One region of the Streptomyces sp. NPDC091287 genome, then DNA from elsewhere that is predicted to be linked to it. Evidence: riboswitches for the same ligand, from Rfam matches in the RefSeq annotation. Region 1 holds a riboswitch; the other holds the start of a gene.

What was found. A riboswitch is a leader RNA that binds a small molecule or an ion and turns the genes downstream of it on or off. The one in region 1 is predicted to bind S-adenosylmethionine.
Region 2: linked by a shared signal. The riboswitch ahead of ACIQRW_RS12255 (aminotransferase class V-fold PLP-dependent enzyme) and the one ahead of thrC (threonine synthase) in region 1 are both predicted to bind S-adenosylmethionine.

Annotation. Positions count from the first base shown of each region.
Region 1 is NZ_JBIVUV010000022.1:69,903-73,303, forward strand. Features, by position in the region: gene ACIQRW_RS31870 (cold-shock protein) at 1-86, opposite strand, end outside; gene ACIQRW_RS31875 (MoaD/ThiS family protein) at 529-807, opposite strand; gene thrC (threonine synthase) at 836-2,137, opposite strand; SAM riboswitch class I at 2,157-2,284, opposite strand; gene ACIQRW_RS31885 (glucosyl-3-phosphoglycerate synthase) at 2,439-3,389, shown strand.
Region 2 is NZ_JBIVUV010000006.1:249,963-253,363, forward strand. Features, by position in the region: gene ACIQRW_RS12245 (cytochrome bc complex cytochrome b subunit) at 1-331, shown strand, start outside; gene trpD (anthranilate phosphoribosyltransferase) at 455-1,519, shown strand; SAM riboswitch class IV at 1,626-1,743, shown strand; gene ACIQRW_RS12255 (aminotransferase class V-fold PLP-dependent enzyme) at 1,923-3,314, shown strand; gene ACIQRW_RS12260 (Lrp/AsnC family transcriptional regulator) at 3,379-3,401, opposite strand, start outside.

The sequences.
Region 1 (3,401 bases):
TGGACGAAAACATCCGCACCACCGTCGACCGCGATGAAGCCGTACCCCTTCTCCGCGTTGAACCACTTGACGGTGCCCTGAGCCATGCCTAACTCCCCTATTACTGGCCCTTGCACGGGACCGCACTTCGCGGGCCCGGGTCGGAACTCACCCTCCGACAGGAGAGGGTGTGCGGCGCCGCAGCGCGTCGACCGCGGCCGAATGTATCCGCCCAACTGCCCTCTGCAACAGGTCAATCGGACGAGAATTCTGGGCACAGAAGAACACGCGAATATGCGGGTTTGCTGAGATTTACGGGCAAGTCGGGCCACGCAAAGGGCACTTATGCCACAAGAGGTTCACGTACTTTGGCTGCTTCTTATCGGAGCCGGGCGCATTCTCATATGCGGGCGGCACGGGCAGCGGACGGGGCTTCCCCAACTGTACCGTGCTCAACCATACAGAATTGCCCCCTCCGCTTCTCTCGCGGAGGGGGCAACTGTGGTCACACAGGGGTGCGATGGGCCGCCGTGGAGCGGCCCGGGCGGTTCAGCAGCCGCCGGCGACCGCGGGGATGATCGAGACGCCGGCGCCGTCGGGCGTGGCCGCGTCCAGGCCGCCCTCGAAGCGCACGTCGTCGTCGTTGACGTACACGTTCACGAAGCGGCGCAGCTTGCCCTGGTCGTCCAGGACGCGGGCCGCGATGCCCGGGTGGTCCTTCTCCAGGGACTCGATGACCTCGGAGAGCTTGGCGCCCTCCGCCGGGACCTCGGCCTGGCCGCCCGTGTACGTACGGAGGATGGTGGGGATGCGGACCTTGACGCTCATGGTGGGTGCCTTCCTGAGTCTCTGGTGATCAGCCGGCGGCGAGGCCCGCGGCGCGGAACGCGTCCAGGCTCGGCTTGATGGTGGCCGTTGCCTGCGAGGTCGCGGAGACCGCGTCCAGCGTCTTGAGCCCGTCGCCGGTGTTCAGGACGACGGTGGTGAGCGTCGGGTCGATCACGCCCGCCTCGATCAGCTTCTTCGTCACGCCGAGCGTCACGCCGCCCGCCGTCTCGCCGAAGATGCCCTCGGTGCGCGCCAGCAGCTTGATCGCGTCGACGACCTGCTCGTCGGTCACGTCCTCCACCGCGCCACCGGTGCGGCGGGCGATGTCCAGGACGTACGGGCCGTCCGCCGGGTTGCCGATGGCCAGCGACTTGGCGATGGTGTTCGGCTTCTGCGGGCGCACCACGTCGTGGCCCGCCTTGAAGGCGGCGGAGACCGGGGAGCAGCCCTCGGCCTGGGCGCCGAAGATCTTGTACGGCCTGTCCTCGACGAGGCCGAGCTTGATCAGCTCCTGGAACCCCTTGTCGATCTTCGTGAGCTGGGAGCCGGACGCGATCGGGATGACGATCTGGTCGGGCAGCCGCCAGCCGAGCTGCTCGCAGATCTCGTACGCCAGCGTCTTGGAGCCCTCGCCGTAGTACGGGCGCAGGTTGACGTTGACGAAGCCCCAGCCCTCGCCGAGCGGGTCGCCGATGAGCTCGGAGCAGAAGCGGTTGACGTCGTCGTAGTTGCCCTCGATGCCGACCAGCTCACCGCCGTACACCGCGGCCATGACGACCTTGCCCTGCTCCAGGTCGTGCGGGATGAACACGCAGGAGCGCAGTCCGGCCCGGGCGGCGGCGGCGCCGACGGCTCCGGCCAGGTTGCCCGTGGAGGAGCAGGAGAGGGTGGTGAAGCCGAAGGCGCGGGCGGCCTCGACGGCGATGGCGACGACACGGTCCTTGAAGGAGTGCGTCGGGTTGCCGGAGTCGTCCTTCACGTACAGGCCGCCGGTGACGCCCAGCTCACGGGCGAGGTTGTCGGCCTTGACGAGCTTGGTGAAGCCGGGGTTGATGTTGGGCTTCTCCGCGACATCCGCGGGCACCGGCAGCAGCGGAGCGTAGCGCCAGATGTTGTTCGGGCCGGCCTCGATGCGCTTCCGCAGCTCCTCCGGGGAGCCGGTGGGCAGGTCGTAGGCCACTTCCAGCGGCCCGAAACAGGACGCACAGGCGAAAAGGGGGCCGAGCTCGAAACGCTCGCCGCACTCGCGGCAGGAAAGCGCCGCGGCGGGGCCGAGATCGACGGCCGGGGCGGAAGAAGCGGTGTTACCTGCAACGGTCTGAACAGCCATGATGGCGGAGGTCCCTTTCTCCTCATCTTCCCTGCGACGCATTTCGCCGCAAGACGGAATTGGCACCTTCCCCACCGTGACCTCGCGGTCGGCAGGAGGGTTGCCGGGACTTCAACGGGCCGTTCCCTCAGTCCCTCTGGATGAGCTCTTATGGCGCTGGATCTTCGATCCAGGCGTTTATGCGCGCTCCGACCCCGACATGCGACGGCCATACGCGTTGTTCAAGACTGTAACCGAAGCACCGGACCGTTGAGATAGTCGTCCGAACCGCGAGATGGATCACACACAGGGAGTGCCGACCGTGCTCGAAGAGGTGGAACGCTGGCTGACCAGGCGTTCCTGGTCGTCCGGCGACCGCCCGCTGAACCGGCTCACCGACGCCCGGGACGCCGATCCGCGCGTCACGTCCGTGAGCGTGGTGCTGCCCGCGCTGAACGAGGAGGCCACGGTCGGCGCGATCGTGGCGACGATCCGCCGGGAGCTGATGGAGAAGGTCCGGCTCGTCGACGAACTCGTGGTGATCGACTCCGGCTCCACCGACGCCACGGCCGCCGTGGCCCGGGCGGCGGGCGCCCGCGTGGTCCACCGGGACGCGATCCTGCCCCGGATCCCGGCCCTGCCCGGCAAGGGCGAGGTGCTGTGGCGGTCACTCCTGGTGACCAGCGGCGAGATCGTCTGCTTCATCGACGCCGACCTCAGGGACTTCTCCGCGGACTTCGTCTCGGGCACGGTCGGACCGCTGCTCACCGACCCGTCCGTCCAGTTCGTCAAGGCGATGTACGACCGCCCGCTCGGTGACAGCGCAGGTCAGGGCGGCCGGGTCACCGAGCTGGTGGCGCGCCCGCTGCTCAATCTGCACTGGCCCCAGCTGGCCGGGTTCGTGCAGCCGCTGGGCGGCGAGTACGCGGTGCGGCGGTCCCTGCTGGAGCGGCTGCCGTTCCCCGTCGGTTACGGAGTGGAGCTGGGGCTGCTGGTGGACGCGCTGCACACGGTGGGCCTGGACGCCCTGGGCCAGGTCGACGTCGGCGTACGCAGACACCGCCACCAGGACGGGCAGGCGCTGGGCCGGATGGCGGCGGCGATCTACCGTACGGCGCAGCTGCGGCTCTCCCGGGGCCATCTGGTGCGGCCCGCGCTGACCCAGTTCGAGCGCGGCGAGGACGGCTTCGTGCCCCGCACCCATGCGGTGGACACGGAGGAACGGCCGCCGATGCGGGAGATCGCGGAGTACGCGGAACGCCACGCTGCCTGAGGGCGGTGTGAG
Region 2 (3,401 bases), on a different contig from region 1:
GCGGATCTGCCTCGGCCTCCAGCGCCGCGACCGGGAGAAGGTGCTGCACGGTCGCGAGACCGGCATCATCAAGCGCCTGCCGCACGGTGAGTTCGTCGAGATCCACGAGCCGCTCAGCCCCGGGCAGCTGCACACGCTCACGGCGCACGAGCAGTACCAGCCGCTCGACCTCGGCCCCGCGGTCGACGAGAACGGCGTCAAGCGCAGGATCTCCCCGGTGCAGAAGCTGCGCGCCAAGCTCAGCAAGGGGTACTACGCCGACGGGAACCAGATCCCCAAGGCCACCCCCGAGGAGTACAAGGAGATCAGCGAGGGCCACGGCCACCACTGATCACCTGAACTGATCGCCACCGTGAGAGCCCCGTCCATTCGATGGACGGGGCTCTTCGCGGTCTGCCCGGCTGGATAGGGTGGAGCCATCTTTCCTGACCGGCTGTGGACCCTGGAGCGGACCATGAACGTTGTGACCCCGAACGGCGGCGACAGCGTGGCGGACCGTTCCTGGCCCGGCCTCCTGAACCCCCTCCTGCGCGGCGAGAACCTCAGCTCCGAGGAGACCGCCTGGGCCATGGACCGGATCATGAGCGGCGAGGCCACCGACGCGCAGATCGCCGGGTTCGCCGTCGCGCTGCGGGCCAAGGGCGAGACCGTCGACGAGGTCACCGGACTCGTCCGCGCGATGTACGCCCACGCCAACACCATCCACGTGCCGGGCCGCACCGTCGACATCGTCGGCACCGGCGGCGACCTCGCCAAGACGGTCAACATCTCGACCATGTCCGCGATCGTCATCGCCGGCACCGGTGCCAAGGTCGTCAAGCACGGCAACCGGGCCGCCTCCTCCGCGAGCGGCTCCTCCGACGTGCTGGAGAAGCTCGGCGTCAACCTGGAGCTGACCCCGCAGCGGGTCGTCGAGGTCGCCGAAGCGGCGGGCATCACCTTCTGCTTCGCCGTGAAGTTCCACCCCGCCCTGCGGTACGCCGCCAAGGCCCGCAAGGAACTCGGCGCGCAGACCACGTTCAACATCCTGGGCCCCCTCACCAACCCGGCCCAGGTCCGCGCCCAGGCGGTCGGCGTCGCCGACGCCCGGATGGCGCCCATCGTCGCGGGCGTGCTGGCCGATCGGGGCAACTCCGCCTTGGTCTTCCGCGGTGACGACGGCCTCGACGAGCTGACCACCACCGCCACCTCCCGGGTCTGGGTGGTGCGCGACGGCGCGGTCCGCGAGGAGCCCTTCGACCCGCGCGACGTCGGGCTGCCCATCGTCCCCGTCGAGGCGCTGCGCGGCGCCGACGCCTCGTACAACGCCGATGTGGCCCGCCGACTGCTGGACGGCGAGGGCGGCGCGGTACGGGAAGCGGTGCTGCTCAACTCGGCGGCGGCCCTGGTCGCCCTGGACCCGGGCCCCGGCACGCTGACCGAACAGCTCGCGGCGAAGATCCTCGTCGCGGCCGAGGCCATCGACTCCGGGGCCGCCAAGCGGGCCCTGGAGCGCTGGGTGGCGGCCAGCAACGCCTGAGCGTGCGACGGGGACGGCTCCGGCCCGCACGGTGTGACACAGGGCGCAGTCCGGATGCCGGACTGCGCCCTTGCGCGTGTGCACACGTATGGCAAGATGCTGCGCAGGTCATGAGTGACAGCGACTACGGCCCCGGCCCGCTGTCCGGCAACCCTCCGTCCGTGGCGGGGTGCCCCGGGTGAAGACCAGGCCGCAGGCAGCGAGGTCTGCGGCAAGCGCGGGCCCCTCGGCATCCAGCGGATGCCAGCCCCCGGGGTCCTGGTCCCTAGGGAGTCTTCTGTGAGCAAGCGAATGCGCTAGGGCTTGTCGCCCTCCTTCCGCGCACCCTTTTCTCTTCCCCCCTCCCTGCGCTGCCGCGTACTGCCGGCGCATGGATTTCGCCTGCCTTTTACGGGAGTTCGCCATGTCTGTCCCCACCGCTGCCCTCGACTCGTCGGTTTGTGCCCCGCTGCCCGTTCTGGGGCAGAACGTCACGGTCCCGCTCGTCACCGGCGGTGAGGTCACCTACGCCGCGCTCGACTACGCCGCGAGCGCCCCGGCCCTCCAGCGCGTCTGGGACGACGTCGCCGCGTACGCCCCGTACTACGGCAGCGTCCACCGCGGCGCCGGCTACCTCTCGCAGCTCTCCACCGACCTCTTCGAGAACAGCCGCCGCACGGTCGCTGAGTTCCTCGGCTGCCGCGCGGAGGACCAGGTGGTCTTCACCCGCTCCACGACCGACTCCCTCAACCTGCTGGCCGCCGCGATCCCCGCCGACTGCCAGGTCTTCGTCTACGAGACCGAGCACCACGCGTCCCTGCTGCCCTGGCGCGACGCCCAGGTCACCTACCTCAACGCGCCCCGCACCCCGGCCCAGGCCGTCGAGACCCTGGAGCGCGCGCTCGCCGACCGCGACCCCTACGGCCCCGCCCTCGTCTGCGTCACGGGCGCGTCCAACGTGACCGGCGAGCTGTGGCCGGTGCGGGAACTGGCCGCCGCCGCCCACGCGCACGGCGCCCGGATCGTCCTGGACGCCGCGCAGCTGGCCCCGCACCACCCCGTGGACATCGCCGAACTGGACGTCGACTGGGTCGCGTTCTCCGGCCACAAGCTGTACGCGCCCTTCGGCTCCGGCGTCCTGGCCGGCCGCGCCGACTGGCTCCAGGCCGCCGAGCCGTACCTCGCCGGTGGCGGCGCGTCCCGGAAGGTCGCCCGGCGCGCCGACGGCGGCGTGGACGTCGACTGGCACACCACCCCCGCCCGCCACGAGGCAGGTTCGCCCAACGTCATCGGCGTCTACTCCATCGCCTCCGCCTGCAAGGCCCTGACCGAGGCCGGCTTCGAGGGCCTGGTCGCCCGGGAGCAGGAGCTCGTGGGCCGGGTCCGGGAGGGTCTCGCCGAGGTGCCCGAGGTGCAGGTGCTCTCGCTGTTCGGCGACGACGCCCCCCGGGTCGGCGTCATCTCCTTCGTGGTGCGCGGCTGGAACAGCTCGCACTTCGCCGCCGCCCTCTCCGCCGAGTACGGCATCGGCGTGCGCGACGGCCTCTTCTGCGCCCACCCGCTGGTGCGCACCCTGCTCGGCAGCGACCCGCAGGACCCGGGCGAGTGCGGCGCGCCGGAGGCCGAGCCGGGCGAGCGCTCGCTCAACGCGATCCGCGTCAGCTTCGGCGCCGGTACGCCCGACGAGCACATCGACCGGTTCCTGCGCGCGGTCTCCGAGCTGGTCCGTGAGGGCGCCCGGTGGAACTACCGCACCGAGGACGGCCGCTGCGTCCCGGACCGCGGCGAAGCCGCCCAGGTCCGAGACACGTTCTGATGAAACACCTCGGCCGGGGACGGGCGCGCTGCCCGTCCCCGGCCGAGGTGCGTCGCCGGTGTGCCTACGCGTCGAGGCCGATGGCGA